Regions from separate parts of the Rossellomorea sp. y25 genome, predicted to be linked through region 2. Evidence: predicted binding sites of a transcription regulator. Region 2 holds the regulator's gene; the other holds the start of a gene.

Region 1 (8,449 bases), 1.5 Mb from region 2:
CTCCATATATTCAGACATATCAATTCGGATCATCTGTTCCTCACTATCAAACAACGTATGAGCAAGTGTCTTCGCAAGCTCTGTCTTCCCTACTCCCGTAGGACCTAAGAAAATGAATGAACCAATCGGACGATTCGGATCTTTAATCCCTGCTCTCGCACGTATAACGGCGTCACTCACCAATTGAACAGCCTCATCCTGCCCGATCACCCGTTCATGCAGAATACGATCAAGCTTCAACAGCTTCTCTCGTTCACCTTCTACAAGTTTAGTGACTGGTATCCCTGTCCATCTCGATACAATATTGGCTACTTCTTCCTCCGTTACTTCTTCTCGCAGCAGGCGTCCATCCTGCTCTTTCATCATCTCTTGCTCAACTGTATCAAGCTCTTTTTCCATTGCAGGAATCCTGCCATGACGAAGCTCTGCTGCTTTGTTGAGATCATAATCACTTTCTGCTTCTTCCAGCATGCGCCTGAGCTTCTCCAGTTCTTCCCGCTTCTCCTGAACAATCCCAATACTCTCTTTCTCTTGCTCCCATTTTAACTTCATCGCGGTCGCTTTTTCCTTCAGATTACTTAAATCTTCACGGATTCTATCGAGTCGTTCAAGGCTTGCCGGATCCTTTTCCTTATTTAGAGCTGCTTCTTCAATTTCAAGCTGCATCACTTTACGTGTGACTTCATCCAATTCTGACGGCATAGAGTCAATTTCGGTACGGATCATCGCACATGCCTCGTCGATTAAATCAATGGCTTTGTCCGGCAGGAATCGGTCAGAAATGTAGCGGTCAGAAAGTTTAGAAGCTGCCACAATGGCCCGGTCATGAATATTGACTCCATGATGAATTTCAAAACGTTCCTTCAAGCCTCTTAAAATTGATATCGTATCTTCTACATTGGGCTCCTGAACGAGAACTTGTTGAAATCGCCTTTCCAAAGCGGGATCCTTTTCGATGTACTTACGGTATTCATTGAGAGTCGTCGCACCTATACAATGCAGCTCTCCCCTCGCAAGCATCGGCTTCAAGATATTACCCGCATCCATTGCTCCTTCCGTCTTCCCTGCGCCGACAATCGTATGAAGTTCATCGATAAACAGAAGAATGCGACCCTCACTCTTTTTCACTTCCTGCAATACTGCCTTTAGCCGTTCTTCAAACTCTCCCCTGAACTTGGCACCAGCAACCAAAGAGCTCATATCCAATTCGAAGATGGTTTTATCCTTCAAGCCCTCCGGGACATCTTTTCTGACAATCCGCTGTGCGAGTCCTTCAACGATCGCAGTCTTCCCGACTCCAGGCTCCCCTATAAGAACAGGATTATTTTTCGTCTTACGGGAAAGGATACGTATCACATGGCGGATTTCACTGTCCCTGCCTATGACTGGATCTATCCTCCCCGACTTTACATCGGCAACAAGATCCCTCCCATACTTTTTCAACGCTTCATATTTTACTTCAGGGTTCTGTGTGTTCACCTTGCTCCCTCCTCTGATCGTTTCAATAATCTCCTTTAATTCTTTTTCTGTCAGATGATGTTTGGTTAAGTATGTCGTAATCGGGTGGTTCCTTTGGATGAATAACCCAAGGGCAAGATGTTCGACCGATACATAGTCATCTTCCCATTTAGTCTTTAAGGCCTCACTATCTTGCATAAGCTGATGAATATCTCTTGCGAAAAACTGTCCATACTGCAGCCCTTCTCCCTCCACAGCAGGGATATCGTTTAATCTGTCATCAATCCATTCTCTTAGGCCATCTACTTTTACCCCTCCACGGGCATATATCGTTCGAAGAAAACTGTTTTCTGAACCAAGGAGAGATTTCCACAAATGAAGCAGGGTGATATCTGTATGTAATTTTTCTTTAGCTGCCTCTCCTGCAGAAACCAATCCTTCTTGAATGCTGTGAGTCATATTATCAAATTTCATCGTGCTTCACCTCGGATTTTGACCTTTATTGACCTTTACATCTATTATATCCCTTTCGATGAAAAAAGGAAAAGAAAAAGGAACAAGGAGTGCCTCCGATAGACGTCACCATTCATGCTAAATAGTGAACAGTCGCCACGACATCCTTGTTCCTTATGGGGTTAAGGTTTTCTCATATACGTCCAAAGACGATTATGGTTGGAGTTTTCAGGAAATCGGTCTCCCGCTTTCAACCGTAGTTTTTGCGGATTTTTCACCATGCTTCCAGTTTCACCAATTTCTATATACTCTCCATTATTAGGTGCTTTTTCTCCAGCTTTAAATTGTCGTGACTGTCCCATTCTTACCCCTCCTTTTCGAAGCGATGCTTCCTTACTATTTTTCTACAAGGCCGAACATTCATGCATGCCAGATGAAGGATATCAGAATGCTTTATATGATAAACAAGTTACGGTTCGGTTAACATTTGGAAAAAGGCTTTACAGTCTTTCCCTTTATGGTGTTAAATTAAAAACTGTGGAGAAAAAAAGCTTGGAGGATACACAATGGATTTTTATCTGATTATGAAATACTTGTTTTTAGGGATTTTTCAAGGGTTTACTGAACCAATCCCTATTTCATCCAGCGGGCACTTATTGTTAGCCCAGCATTTCCTTGGTATAAAGGATGCCACCTTGACATTTGAAATCCTGGTTAATACAGCTTCATTAGTGGCTGTACTCATTATTTACCGTGAAGATATCATGCGTCTGATCGTGAATGGCTTAGGCTATTTCAAACATAAAACACCTGAAACGAAACGTGATTTTCATTTCATTGTTTACTTATTGATTGGTACGATCCCAGCCGGGGTGATTGGTGTATTATTCGGAGACGTGATTGAGGAACATTTAACATCTGTTATCACAGTAGGAATTACACTTATTATTACAGGTATTGCCTTATGGTTAATCCGTAACCTTCGAGGAAGAAAAAATGACGGTGACTTAAATGTCAAAGACGCCATCATCATAGGTCTTGCTCAGGCTGTGGCCCTTATTCCTGGAATCAGTCGTTCCGGTGCAACCATCGTAGCTGCAATGGCTAGTGGAATGAAGGCTGAAACGGCATTGCGTTTCTCTTTCCTCCTCTATATTCCAGTAAGTGTAGGGGTTATGGTATTCGGAATAAGTGATCTTATAGAGGATCCGAATCTTGCTTCAATGGCCATTCCATACTTAGTTGCGTTCATTGCATCACTTATTGCTTCATACTTCTCATTAAAGTGGTTCATGAATATTATGGCTAAAGGAAACTTGAAATATTTTGCCGTTTATTGTGCCGTTGTCGGAGCTGCTGTATTAATTTTCGCTTAATTCCCTTCTATCTGTCTGTTTCCTTTGGTAAGCTTTGAGTATAAGACATTATGATGGAAATGATGTGATCTCATGAGTGAAAATCTAGAAGTTCCTTCCGAGATTAAGCAACTATTTTTCGAGAAAAAAACGGTGAAAAATTTCAAAAAAGGATCCTTCCTGTTTCAAGAGGGAAGGCCTGCTCACGAGTTATATTTGATTAAAAGCGGTCGTGTCCAAATCAGCAAAGTGATTCCTGACGGACGGGAATTGTCTTTACGGATCTGTTCAAGTCATGATGTGATTGGTGAATTAACGTTATTCAGTAAAGATGCATACTACATGCTCAGTGCAAAAATGCTTGAGAATACGGAGATTTATGCGTTACCAAAAGAGGTCTTCGAAGAAAAACTATCCAATAACAGTAACTTGACCATCCAATGGCTAAAATGGATCCAAATTCAGAATCAACAAAACCAAACGAAGTTTCGCGATCTTATTCTTCACGGGAAAAAAGGTGCACTTTACTCAACGCTGATCCGTATGTCCAACAGTTACGGAAAAACAGTTGAAAAGGGCATTCTAATTGATTTTCCGTTAACCAACCAGGAACTCGCCAATTTCTGTGGTTCCTCCAGGGAAGTCGTGAATCGGCTGCTGAGTGAATTAAAGAAAGAAAACGTCCTTGTGTCGGAAAAAGGATATATCACGATTCTTGATTTGAACTACCTTAAAGATGAAATCGATTGTGAGAATTGTCCGGTTTCGATTTGTCGGATTGATTAAACGTTTCAACAAAAAATCCCCCTGAAGCAACCCTTGCCTCAGGGGGATTTTTTACATATCGGTATTATCTGATTCCCAATGCAATTTTCGCATAGCGGGACATGTTGTCTTTGCTCCATGGTGGATTCCAGACGATGTCTACTTCTGTTTCTTTTACTTCCGGAATGTCACTTAGAGCTGTTTTCACTTGATCGACAATGGTACCAGCGAGTGGGCAGCCCATTGACGTAAGGGTCATAGTGACCGTTGCTTTACCTTCTTCATCTAGATCCACGTCATATACCAGACCTAAATTAACAATGTCTATTCCTAATTCAGGGTCAACAACCTGTTCAAGTGCACCCATCAAATTATCTTTAAGATCCTGATCCATGCTAACTCTCCTTCCTCTATCCATGCTTGATGCTTATCTATTTTCACTACTCATCTTAACAAATTAACGTGCATAAAACAAAAGGTTAGGCTGATAAATGCTTCTCAAACCACTCTACCAGCTTTAACACGCCTTCTCTTGATACTTTATGATCTGCTTTATCGTCTTCAATAAATAACAGGTTGTCTTCCTGTGATTCATAATAAGGCAGGATGCTCTGGTAGAACTCTTGTGTAAGGTTAAACGGTACAACCTTGTCCCGTTTTCCGTGCCAGAACATAAGAGGTCTGCCCCCAAGTTTCTCAGGCTGAAGACTTAAGTCGTAGTGAGCGAGTTCATTTAACATATTTCCTATTTCTTCTTCACTGAATGGCAATTCATAACCTAACGATTCGACTTGAGCTAACTGGGCTTGAGCAAATTTCACATATGTAGGATTTCCCATTAACGAGACAGCAGATGAAATCCACTCATATTGAGTTAACGCTCCAAGTGTGACAATCCCACCCATAGAGGTCCCTGCAACCCCGATTCCATTTGGTACGAGCAATCCTTTTTCTTCGAAATGCCCTTTAAGAGTCGATAATTCATGAATCGTATGTAAGACGATCTTCCAGAAGACTTCTCCTAATTGATGCTCTGATTTGCCAGTAGATCGTTCTCCGTGCTCTAAACAATCGGGAAGGATGACTCTGAATCCCTTTTCAGCCAAATAATAGGCATAATGTAAATTATGCTCTTTCGCACTCGTAAATCCGTGAATGAAAAAGCAAACGGGTATTGGCTTATCTACATCCTCTTCCTTCACGAGATGAAGAAATGGAATGGTTTGAATGGTCGATTTATCAACTAAAATCATGTGTATTCTCTCCTTCCTGACTGCATTTCACTTTACTATGATATCCTAGATTTGGTAGTATGTATAATATTTAAATCGAAAGTGTTTGTAAACATTTATTAAATTAGTTGAAGCGGCAGTGGACAACTTTCATTGTCTAACGCTACACTAGAATTGCCTTAATACCAATTAGATTGGGGATTTGTATTCATGAGTTCACAAGAAAAACACTTGATCGTTCTGGATTTAGACGGAACACTTTTAACAGATGAGAAGAAGATTTCAACAAAAACCCGCGAAATACTAAAAAAAGCACGCCATAAAGGGCATGAAGTTATGATTGCAACAGGCAGACCTTATCGTGCCAGTGAATTGTATTATCAACAATTAAAGCTGACAACTCCCATCGTAAACTTCAACGGCGCATTTGTGCATCATCCCACTGATGATTCATGGGGGATGTTTCATGAGCCGATGGATTTAAAGGTGGCCAAACAAATTATTAATGCATGTGACGATTTTAAATTCCGTAACATTGTTGCCGAAGTGATGGATGATGTGTATCTGCATTATCATGATGAAAAGATTATAGACGTATTCATGATGGGCAATCCCTCCATTTCAACAGGGGATATCCGCAGTGTACTATCTGATCATCCCACTTCCATGCTCATTCACGCTGAAGAAGAAGATGTACCAGAGATACGTGCACATTTAGATGATGTTCATGCAGAATTGATTGACCATCGCCGTTGGGCTGCACCGTGGCACATCATCGAAATCGTTAAATCAGGATTGAATAAAGCTGTCGGAATTGAACGAGTTGCTTCATCTTTAAATATTCCGCAAGAACGCATTATTGCATTCGGAGATGAAGATAACGATCTTGAAATGCTTGAATATGCAGGCACTGGGGTTGCCATGGGGAATGCCATTGATCCCCTTAAAGATATTGCAAATGAAGTGACATTTTCGAATGAAGACGACGGGATCGGACGCTACCTGCAAAAACGTTTTAATCTTTAACCCAGAACGTATTTGGAAACTGTGGGTATATCTTCTTAATCTAATCCACCACCACTTTAGCCATACTAAATAGGAGCGCATCATGCGTTCCAACTTGAAAAAGGGGTGGTAGTGATGGGTAGAAATAAATCGAAACGATTTGTACAACAAGGTAAAATCGCAGTAACAAAACATGATGAACGTATTCCGTACCATCTGACGTATGCTGAAGCAGAAGCTAAAAAGCTTGCTTCACATGGCGAAGGGCCAGGGGGAATGGAATAATGAGTAATCCATTATTCCAACAGGCCCGTAACGCGGTTCATTCTGCCCAACAAGCATGCAGTACGGGAGAAAACGCTCAAATGTCCATTGATAAAGCGAAAAACGCGTTGTCATCTGCTTACGCTAACTCAAATGTCGAAGAACAAAAGCAGCTTCACGCTCTTCAAGATGAGTTAAACCGCCTGTCATAAAGATAAAAACAGGGTTTGCCCTTTACGGGCAAACCCTGTTTTCTTATGGAAGGGATACGACATATCGGTGAAGAATCTTCCCATCTTCATTATCCCGTTCATAAAGACTTAAGAAGAACTTGTCTTTACCCCCTGTCATCTGGGGGAGTATGATGGTAAATTCGGTCCAGTTAGGCGCTTCTTTATTAACCTTGAATAAGGTTTCTTTAAGAAGTACTCTATGTCCATCCTCCACATAGTAATAAAAACTCCCATCAGACACCCGCGCTTGTCCCTGGATGGTAAACCGCCCTTTCACCTCTCGTACCTTCACTCCCCTGAAAGATGGGTTTTCTTCAGGAACTTTGAATGAATACTCAGCCCGCAGGGGATGATCAAAACCACTTATATCCTCCCCCATCAGCCATGCTACAATCGTATATTTCCCTTCTGGGACACGTTTTCCTTCCTGCTTGTAATCCCAAATTTCTTTCCAGATCTTCGTTTCACCCTTCTTCAAAGAAATGGTTTGAAGCGCTTGAAGGAATGATTTACCCCGGCTGTACTGATAGACCACTTTTCCCGCATTATTTTTGATTGTAAAGTCAAATATTTGACTCGTGTTAAAGGTGATGTTCTTATCCCCTTCACTATTATTATAAAGAAGGAGCTGGATCTGAGCTCCTTCTTCTCCCGGAACAGCTGTTACAGTAAAGATCAGCGGTACCTTCTCAGCTTTCATGGTAGAAGGGAAACAAAAGAGCATTAAAGAACTTATAAGTATATAAACAACTGCCTTCAAGGTGATACCCCTTTCTATCTAGGTTCACCTGTAGTATTTGTTATTTTAAAGAATCTAATCTTTTCTAAAGAAACCGAATATCCCTGTCGTTTGCACGATATTGGTAAATGCATTAGGATCTACATCTTTAATGGTATGTTCAAGCTCATACAGTTCATAGCGTGAAATGACGATTATCAGCATTTCCTTGTCTTCACCGGAAAATGCCCCTTTTGCAGGCAGGGTCGTAATTCCCCTGACAAGCTTCGAATGGATGGCTTCTCTTAATTCATTGGATTTCTTTGTCACAATCATCGCTGTCAATTTCTCATGTCGTGTATGGATGGCATCAATGACACGCGTTGAAGCATACAACGTGACCAACGTGTATAACGCTTTCTCCCATCCATAAAGAAATCCTGCAGAAGTTATAATAACCGCATTCATAAGAAAGAAATAGGTTCCTACGGGCTTATCTTTCATTCTGGAAAGAATCATGGCGATAATGTCCATACCTCCAGTGGATGCACCCCATTTCAACGTGATTCCAACTCCCACCGCGGCAATGACCCCTCCAAAGACGGCGTTTAGCAGGATATCGGGCGATAATTTAATTACAGGGATCACTTCCAGGAATAAGGACGTCAGAAATACAGAAATGAAGCTATATACGGTAAAGGAACGGCCAACCTTAAGCCACCCCAGAATCGTTACAGGAATATTTAAGATAAATAATAAAATACCTGTTGAAATATTGAATGGCGCAAATTCTTTTAACACACTTGATAATAACTGAGCCAATCCTGTAAAACCACTTGCATAAACATTTGCCGGTATCAGGAAAAAATTCATGGCAATGGCCCCCAGCACTGCCCCTACTAACACTACGAAAAACTTCTTCGCTTCTAACTGAACATGATTTCTCGACATTGACAGACCTCCCAC
Region 2 (8,449 bases):
ATCATGCCCCTTATGACCTGGGCTACACACGTGCTACAATGGACGGTACAAAGGGCAGCAAGACCGCGAGGTTTAGCCAATCCCATAAAACCGTTCTCAGTTCGGATTGTAGGCTGCAACTCGCCTACATGAAGCTGGAATCGCTAGTAATCGCGGATCAGCATGCCGCGGTGAATACGTTCCCGGGCCTTGTACACACCGCCCGTCACACCACGAGAGTTTGTAACACCCGAAGTCGGTGAGGTAACCTTTTGGAGCCAGCCGCCTAAGGTGGGACAGATGATTGGGGTGAAGTCGTAACAAGGTAGCCGTATCGGAAGGTGCGGCTGGATCACCTCCTTTCTAAGGAAGATTTAACTAAAACGTTTGACACGTCGAAGTTTTGTTCAGTTTTGATGGTTTAATTACCGTCAAAACATTTTTTATCTCTTACGAGATAGAAGTTGTGTTTGTTCTTTGAAAACTAGATAAAGATATAATTGATAGTCAAGAAATTACCGAGTATCGCCATTTTAGGTTTTAAACCTGATGTAACAACCAATTCGGTTAAGTTATGAAGGGCGCACGGTGGATGCCTTGGCACTAGGAGCCGACGAAGGACGGGACTAACACCGATATGCTTTGGGGAGCTGTAAGTGAGCTTTGATCCAGAGATTTCCGAATGGGGGAACCCATTGTTCGTAATGGAACAATATCCTTACTTGAATACATAGAGTATGGAAGGCAGACCCAGGGAACTGAAACATCTAAGTACCTGGAGGAAGAGAAAGCAATTGCGATTCCCTGAGTAGCGGCGAGCGAAACGGGATGTAGCCCAAACCAAGAGGCTTGCCTCTTGGGGTTGTAGGACACTCTATACGGAGTTACAAAGGAATGAAGTAGACGAAGAAGTCTGGAAAGGCTCGTCAAAGAAGGTAACAACCCTGTAGTTGAAACTTCATTCCCTCTTGAGTGGATCCTGAGTACGGCGGGACACGTGAAATCCCGTCGGAAGCTGGGAGGACCATCTCCCAAGGCTAAATACTCCCTAGTGACCGATAGTGAACCAGTACCGTGAGGGAAAGGTGAAAAGCACCCCGGAAGGGGAGTGAAATAGAACCTGAAACCGTGTGCCTACAAGTAGTCAGAGCCCGTTAACGGGTGATGGCGTGCCTTTTGTAGAATGAACCGGCGAGTTACGATCCCATGCAAGGTTAAGTCGATGAGACGGAGCCGCAGCGAAAGCGAGTCTGAATAGGGCGAATGAGTATGTGGTCGTAGACCCGAAACCAGGTGATCTACCCATGTCCAGGATGAAGTTCAGGTAACACTGAATGGAGGTCCGAACCCACGCACGTTGAAAAGTGCGGGGATGAGGTGTGGGTAGCGGAGAAATTCCAATCGAACTTGGAGATAGCTGGTTCTCTCCGAAATAGCTTTAGGGCTAGCCTCATGTGTAAGAGTCTTGGAGGTAGAGCACTGTTTGGACTAGGGGCCCTCATCGGGTTACCGAATTCAGACAAACTCCGAATGCCAAAGACTTATCCATGGGAGTCAGACTGCGAGTGATAAGATCCGTAGTCGAAAGGGAAACAGCCCAGACCACCAGCTAAGGTCCCAAAGTATACGTTAAGTGGAAAAGGATGTGGAGTTGCTTAGACAACCAGGATGTTGGCTTAGAAGCAGCCACCATTTAAAGAGTGCGTAATAGCTCACTGGTCGAGTGACTCTGCGCCGAAAATGTACCGGGGCTAAACGTATCACCGAAGCTGTGGATTGACACCTCTAGGTGTCAGTGGTAGGAGAGCGTTCTAAGGACTGCGAAGCTAGACCGTAAGGACTGGTGGAGTGCTTAGAAGTGAGAATGCCGGTATGAGTAGCGAAAGATGGGTGAGAATCCCATCCACCGAATGCCTAAGGTTTCCTGAGGAAGGCTCGTCCGCTCAGGGTTAGTCGGGACCTAAGTCGAGGCCGATAGGCGTAGACGATGGACAACAGGTTGATATTCCTGTACCACCTCTTTTCCGTTTGAGCAATGGGGGGACGCAGGAGGATAGGGTAAGCGCACTGCTGGATATGTGCGTCTAAGCAGTTAGGCTGATGATGAGGCAAATCCCATCATCGTGAAGGCTGAGCTGTGATAGCGAGCGAATTATAGTAGCGAAGTTCCTGATTCCACACTGCCAAGAAAAGCCTCTAGCGAGGAAAAAGGTGCCCGTACCGCAAACCGACACAGGTAGGCGAGGAGAGAATCCTAAGGTGAGCGAGAGAACTCTCGTTAAGGAACTCGGCAAAATGACCCCGTAACTTCGGGAGAAGGGGTGCTCTGGTAGGGTGCAAGCCCGAGAGAGCCGCAGTGAATAGGCCCAGGCGACTGTTTAGCAAAAACACAGGTCTCTGCGAAGCCGTAAGGCGAAGTATAGGGGCTGACGCCTGCCCGGTGCTGGAAGGTTAAGAGGAGTGCTTAGCGCAAGCGAAGGTGCGAATCGAAGCCCCAGTAAACGGCGGCCGTAACTATAACGGTCCTAAGGTAGCGAAATTCCTTGTCGGGTAAGTTCCGACCCGCACGAAAGGCGTAACGATCTGGGCACTGTCTCAACGAGAGACTCGGTGAAATTATAGTACCTGTGAAGATGCAGGTTACCCGCGACAGGACGGAAAGACCCCGTGGAGCTTTACTGTAGCCTGATATTGAATTTTGGTACAGCTTGTACAGGATAGGTAGGAGCCTTGGAAGCCGGAGCGCCAGCTTCGGTGGAGGCATCGGTGGGATACTACCCTGGCTGTATTGAAATTCTAACCCGCGCCCCTTATCGGGGTGGGAGACAGTGTCAGGTGGGCAGTTTGACTGGGGCGGTCGCCTCCTAAAGAGTAACGGAGGCGCCCAAAGGTTCCCTCAGAATGGTTGGAAATCATTCGCAGAGTGTAAAGGCACAAGGGAGCTTGACTGCGAGACCTACAAGTCGAGCAGGGACGAAAGTCGGGCTTAGTGATCCGGTGGTTCCGCATGGAAGGGCCATCGCTCAACGGATAAAAGCTACCCCGGGGATAACAGGCTTATCTCCCCCAAGAGTCCACATCGACGGGGAGGTTTGGCACCTCGATGTCGGCTCATCGCATCCTGGGGCTGTAGTCGGTCCCAAGGGTTGGGCTGTTCGCCCATTAAAGCGGTACGCGAGCTGGGTTCAGAACGTCGTGAGACAGTTCGGTCCCTATCCGTCGTGGGCGCAGGAAATTTGAGAGGAGCTGTCCTTAGTACGAGAGGACCGGGATGGACGCACCGCTGGTGTACCAGTTGTCTTGCCAAAGGCATCGCTGGGTAGCTATGTGCGGAAGGGATAAGTGCTGAAAGCATCTAAGCATGAAGCCCCCCTCGAGATGAGATTTCCCATCACGTATGTGAGTAAGATCCCTAGAAGATGACTAGGTAGATAGGTCAGAGATGGAAGCATGGCGACATGTGGAGTTGACTGATACTAATCGATCGAGGACTTAACCACAAAGAGTCATTTTTTAAATGAACAACAATTGGTCGGTATTCGGCTTTCTTGACATCAATTCTTTATCTAGTTTTGAAGGAACAATCCTTCAATTGAATAATTCGTCTGGTGACAATGGCGAAGAGGTCACACCCGTTCCCATGCCGAACACGGAAGTTAAGCTCTTCAGCGCCGATGGTAGTTGGGGGATCTCCCCCTGTGAGAGTAGGACGTCGCCAGGCAAATATGAAAAAGAGTAGCTCTTAGGAGCTGCTTTTTTTGTCGTTTGAATTTTTGAGATTGTGGATTGAACATCACTCCTCTATACAGCTGAAAAGATAAACTAATTCCCAATAAATCCAACTTTTTAGTGTAAGTAATCCATCCAAATTACTAACTTTCACTCTTCCTCAATCACACCAATAGACCATTCACCATTCCATCACATCACAGGTCGACCATCCTTCCACCCCTCTCCAAAAATCAACTCCCGACCCTTATCACTGCCCTCCCCGTATAAAAAAACACTCCCTCTCAATGCCCCATTTCCTAAAATCTATCCAACAAACTCACATTTTCACGTTTAAAACCTTCCTAAAACAGGAAAACTTCTAAGGTCAAACTTCATAATTGCAAAGTTTAAAACACGGTTGTATAATTATAGTCAAATATAGTCAAAGTCAAAATGAGGAGGAGGTTTGATGAGGAACATATCCGACATCATTGAACGTTATTTAAAGAATGTTTTAGAACTGAGTGAAAGTGAGATAGTCGAGATTAAAAGAAGCGAGATCGCTGATAAGTTTCAATGTGTTCCTTCTCAAATTAATTATGTGATCAATACCCGGTTCACGATAGAAAGAGGGTATGTAGTAGAGAGTAAACGAGGTGGCGGGGGCTATATCAGAATTATGAAAGTAAAGGCCCACGATCAAGTTCATCTAATTGACCAGCTGGTAGCACTCATTACTCAGACGATCAGCCAGAATACGGCAGCTGATATTGTGTTTCGATTAGTAGAAGAGGATATTATCTCTGAACGGGAAGCAAAGATCATGCTGAGCGTAATGGACCGTTCGGTGATCATGGTCGATTTACCTGAACGGGACGTATTGAGGGGAAGAATGCTCAGGGCCATGCTGGATACATTGAAGTACGAGTAAGTTTTGAGAGGTGAGTAGGATGATTTGTCAAGAGTGTAATGAAAGACCTGCAACCCTTCATTTTACCAAGGTGATAAATGGGGAAAAGACAGAGGTTCATTTATGCGAGCAATGCGCTCAGGATAAGGGTGAAATGTTTATGTTTGATTCTTCTTCCGGCTTCTCAGTGAACAATCTATTGGCAGGTCTTCTTAATATAGCCCCTGCATTTAAGCAGGCAAAGGAAGCGGAAATACCCAAGACAGAGGTTTTACAGTGTGAAAAGTGTAAAATGACCTTGCAGCAATTCATTAATGTGGGAAGATTTGGGTGTGCTCATTGTTATGAGACGTTCAAAGATGAGCTGACTCCTCTATTAAAACGTGTTCATAGTGGAAATGTGGAGCATCACGGGAAGGTTCCGGAACGCATGGGCGGGGCCATTCATGTGAAGAAAAAAATTCAGCAGTTGAAGTCAGAACTGCAAACGATGATTGCGGATGAAGAGTTTGAAAAAGCAGCAGAGATACGAGACGAAATTCGCTCCCTGGAGAAAGATGTTAAAAAAGAGGGAGGAGATAAAGGATGAGTCTAGAGAGATTTTTACAAAATGCTGTTAGTTCTTGGATGAATGAAGAGGGACCGAATTCGGATATTGTTCTCAGCTCACGGGTTCGCCTCGCGAGGAACCTGACAGACTTTCGATTCTCTACTCTTTATTCTTCTGAGGAAGCAAAAGAAATTGTGGATCGCGTGAAGGATAAGCTCTCTTTATACCCGAAGAAATTAGGTGAATTAGAATTTTTACCTACAAGTGAGATTCAGCCACTCCAAAAGAGGGTATTGATGGAGAAACACCTTATTAGCCCTAACTTGGCAGAGGACACGAACTATGGGGCTGTCCTTTTATCCAGTGAAGAAGATATTAGCATAATGGTAAACGAAGAGGATCATATTCGAATACAGTGTTTATATCCAGGTTTACAATTGAAGGAAGCTTTACAGAGAGCGAATCAGATTGATGATTGGTTTGAAAGCGAATTTGATTTTGCTTTTGATGAGAAACATGGATATTTAACGACTTGTCCTACCAATGTAGGAACGGGGCTTAGAGCTTCTGTCATGATGCACTTGCCTGGTCTGGTCCTGACCCAGCAGTTAAATCGTATCATTCCTGCCATTAACCAATTAGGTCTGGTGGTAAGAGGGATTTATGGAGAAGGCAGCGAGGCGTTGGGAAACATCTTCCAGATTTCGAATCAGACGACACTCGGTAAGTCAGAGGAAGATATTGTGGAAGATTTGTTAAGTGTTGTGAAACAGATCATCGATAAAGAACAATCGGCAAGGGACGCATTAGTTAAAACGTCTAACATACAATTAGAAGATAGGATCTTTCGTTCACTTGGTGTGTTGGAGCACAGTCGAATTATTGAGTCCAAGGAAGCAGCTAAGTGTTTATCGGATGTCAGGCTTGGGATTGATTTAGGATACATCAAAGTCATATCTAAGAATATATTGAATGAACTAATGATTTTAACCCAACCGGGATTTTTACAACAATATTCTGGAGGTCCATTGAGACCAAATGAAAGAGATATAAGAAGGTCTTCTTTGATTCGAGAGCGAATTAAGTTAGATAAGGATACATGTGAGGAGGAAAAATAATATGATGTTTGGTCGATTTACAGAAAGAGCACAAAAGGTATTAGCGTTAGCTCAAGAAGAAGCGATTCGTTTGGCGCACAGTAATATTGGTACTGAACATATTTTATTGGGACTTGTCCGCGAGGGTGAAGGAATTGCCGCTAAAGCACTTACGGCGTTGGGACTGAGCCCTGAAAAGATTCAGAAAGAAGTGGAGGGGTTGATCGGGAAAGGAACCGAGAAATCTCAAACGATTCATTATACACCCAGAGCGAAGAAAGTGATTGAGCTTTCTATGGATGAGGCTCGTAAACTGGGACACTCATATGTAGGAACAGAACATATTTTATTAGGGTTAATTCGTGAAGGTGAAGGAGTAGCCGCTCGTGTACTCGGAAATCTTGGTGTCAGCTTAAATAAAGCAAGACAGCAAGTATTGCAGTTACTAGGAAGTAATGACTCAAGCAACCACCAGGGCGCGGGCAATGCCAATGCCAATACGCCTACCCTTGATAGCTTAGCCCGGGACTTAACGGCAATCGCCCGTGAAGGAAGCTTAGATCCGGTTATCGGACGAAGCAAAGAAATTCAGCGTGTCATTGAAGTTTTAAGTCGCCGTACGAAGAATAACCCGGTGTTAATCGGTGAGCCTGGTGTAGGTAAGACAGCGATTGCCGAGGGCCTTGCACAACAGATCATTGCAAATGAAGTGCCTGAAATCCTTCGGGATAAACGCGTAATGACCCTGGATATGGGTACAGTGGTAGCCGGTACGAAATACCGCGGTGAATTCGAGGATCGATTAAAGAAAGTAATGGATGAAATTCGTCAGGCAGGTAATATCATCCTGTTCATCGATGAGCTTCATACGTTAATCGGAGCAGGCGGAGCTGAAGGCGCCATCGATGCATCGAACATTTTAAAACCATCTCTTGCTCGTGGAGAGTTACAATGTATCGGTGCGACAACATTAGATGAGTACCGTAAATATATTGAAAAGGATGCTGCGCTGGAGCGTCGTTTCCAACCAATTCAAGTCAATGAGCCAACGGCAGAAGAGTCTATTCAGATTCTCAAGGGCTTACGCGATCGTTATGAAGCCCATCACCGCGTATCGATCACAGATGAAGCGATTGATGCGGCAGTGAAACTGTCTGATCGCTACATTTCAGACCGCTTCTTACCGGATAAGGCAATTGATTTAATTGATGAAGCTGGGTCTAAGGTGCGCTTACGTTCTTATACAACGCCGCCAAACCTGAAAGAGCTTGAAGCAAAGCTGGAAGAAATCCGTAAAGAGAAGGATGCAGCGGTTCAAAGCCAAGAGTTTGAAAAAGCAGCTTCTCTAAGAGATTCAGAGCAAAAGCTTCGTGAAGAGCTGGAAGAAACGAAGAACACATGGAAAGAAAAGCAAGGTCAGGAAAATACGGAAGTGACGGTAGAAGATATTGCGAAGGTTGTATCGAACTGGACGGGAGTGCCGGTATCGAAACTTGCCCAGACTGAGACGGATCGATTACTTAAGTTAGAAGAGATCCTTCATTCCAGAGTCATTGGTCAATCTGAAGCAGTCGTAGCAGTATCGAAAGCGGTCCGTCGTGCAAGAGCAGGGCTGAAAGATCCGAAGCGTCCGATTGGTTCCTTTATTTTCTTAGGACCGACAGGAGTAGGGAAAACGGAACTTGCCCGTGCATTAGCGGAATCTATGTTCGGTGACGAGGATGCCATGATCCGCATCGATATGTCTGAGTACATGGAGAAGCATTCGACTTCACGTTTAGTAGGTTCTCCTCCAGGGTATGTAGGATATGAAGAAGGCGGTCAGTTAACAGAAAAAGTTCGCCGTAAGCCATATTCCGTCGTACTTTTAGATGAAATTGAAAAGGCACATCCTGATGTATTTAACATCCTCCTTCAAGTCTTGGAAGATGGTCGTTTGACAGACTCAAAAGGAAGAACGGTAGACTTCAGAAACACGGTGTTGATCATGACATCCAACGTTGGCGCCCAGTCCCTTAAGAGCAACAAATATGTTGGGTTCAATATTCAAGATGGAAAGCAGGATTATAAGGATATGAAAGGTAAGGTAATGGAAGAGCTGAAACGTGCGTTCCGACCAGAGTTCCTTAACCGTATCGATGAAATCATTGTCTTCCACTCACTTGAAAAAGATCACCTGAAAGAGATTGTGACACTAATGTC

What was found. Region 2 encodes CtsR, which represses protease genes until heat stress. Its sites were predicted from a motif close to ATGGTCAATAAAGGTCAAACA; they were not measured.
Region 1: clpB (ATP-dependent chaperone ClpB) is a predicted target of CtsR. The motif match lies at 1,948-1,968, and genes of this name have one in related genera.

The regions. Positions count from the first base shown of each region.
Region 1 is NZ_CP145886.1:1,632,778-1,641,226, reverse strand. Features, by position in the region: gene clpB (ATP-dependent chaperone ClpB) at 1-1,932, opposite strand, end outside; gene AAEM60_RS08165 (YjzC family protein) at 2,094-2,273, opposite strand; gene AAEM60_RS08160 (undecaprenyl-diphosphate phosphatase) at 2,478-3,287, shown strand; gene AAEM60_RS08155 (Crp/Fnr family transcriptional regulator) at 3,360-4,052, shown strand; gene AAEM60_RS08150 (metal-sulfur cluster assembly factor) at 4,117-4,425, opposite strand; gene AAEM60_RS08145 (prolyl oligopeptidase family serine peptidase) at 4,511-5,284, opposite strand; gene AAEM60_RS08140 (Cof-type HAD-IIB family hydrolase) at 5,474-6,289, shown strand; gene AAEM60_RS08135 (hypothetical protein) at 6,404-6,553, shown strand; gene AAEM60_RS08130 (DUF3813 domain-containing protein) at 6,553-6,744, shown strand; gene AAEM60_RS08125 (BsuPI-related putative proteinase inhibitor) at 6,788-7,525, opposite strand; gene AAEM60_RS08120 (YitT family protein) at 7,580-8,434, opposite strand.
Region 2 is NZ_CP145886.1:106,362-114,810, forward strand. Features, by position in the region: rRNA gene AAEM60_RS00560 (16S ribosomal RNA) at 1-342, shown strand, start outside; rRNA gene AAEM60_RS00565 (23S ribosomal RNA) at 545-3,479, shown strand; rRNA gene rrf (5S ribosomal RNA) at 3,584-3,700, shown strand; gene AAEM60_RS00575 (CtsR family transcriptional regulator) at 4,160-4,621, shown strand; gene AAEM60_RS00580 (UvrB/UvrC motif-containing protein) at 4,641-5,189, shown strand; gene AAEM60_RS00585 (protein arginine kinase) at 5,186-6,268, shown strand; gene clpC (ATP-dependent protease ATP-binding subunit ClpC) at 6,270-8,449, shown strand, end outside.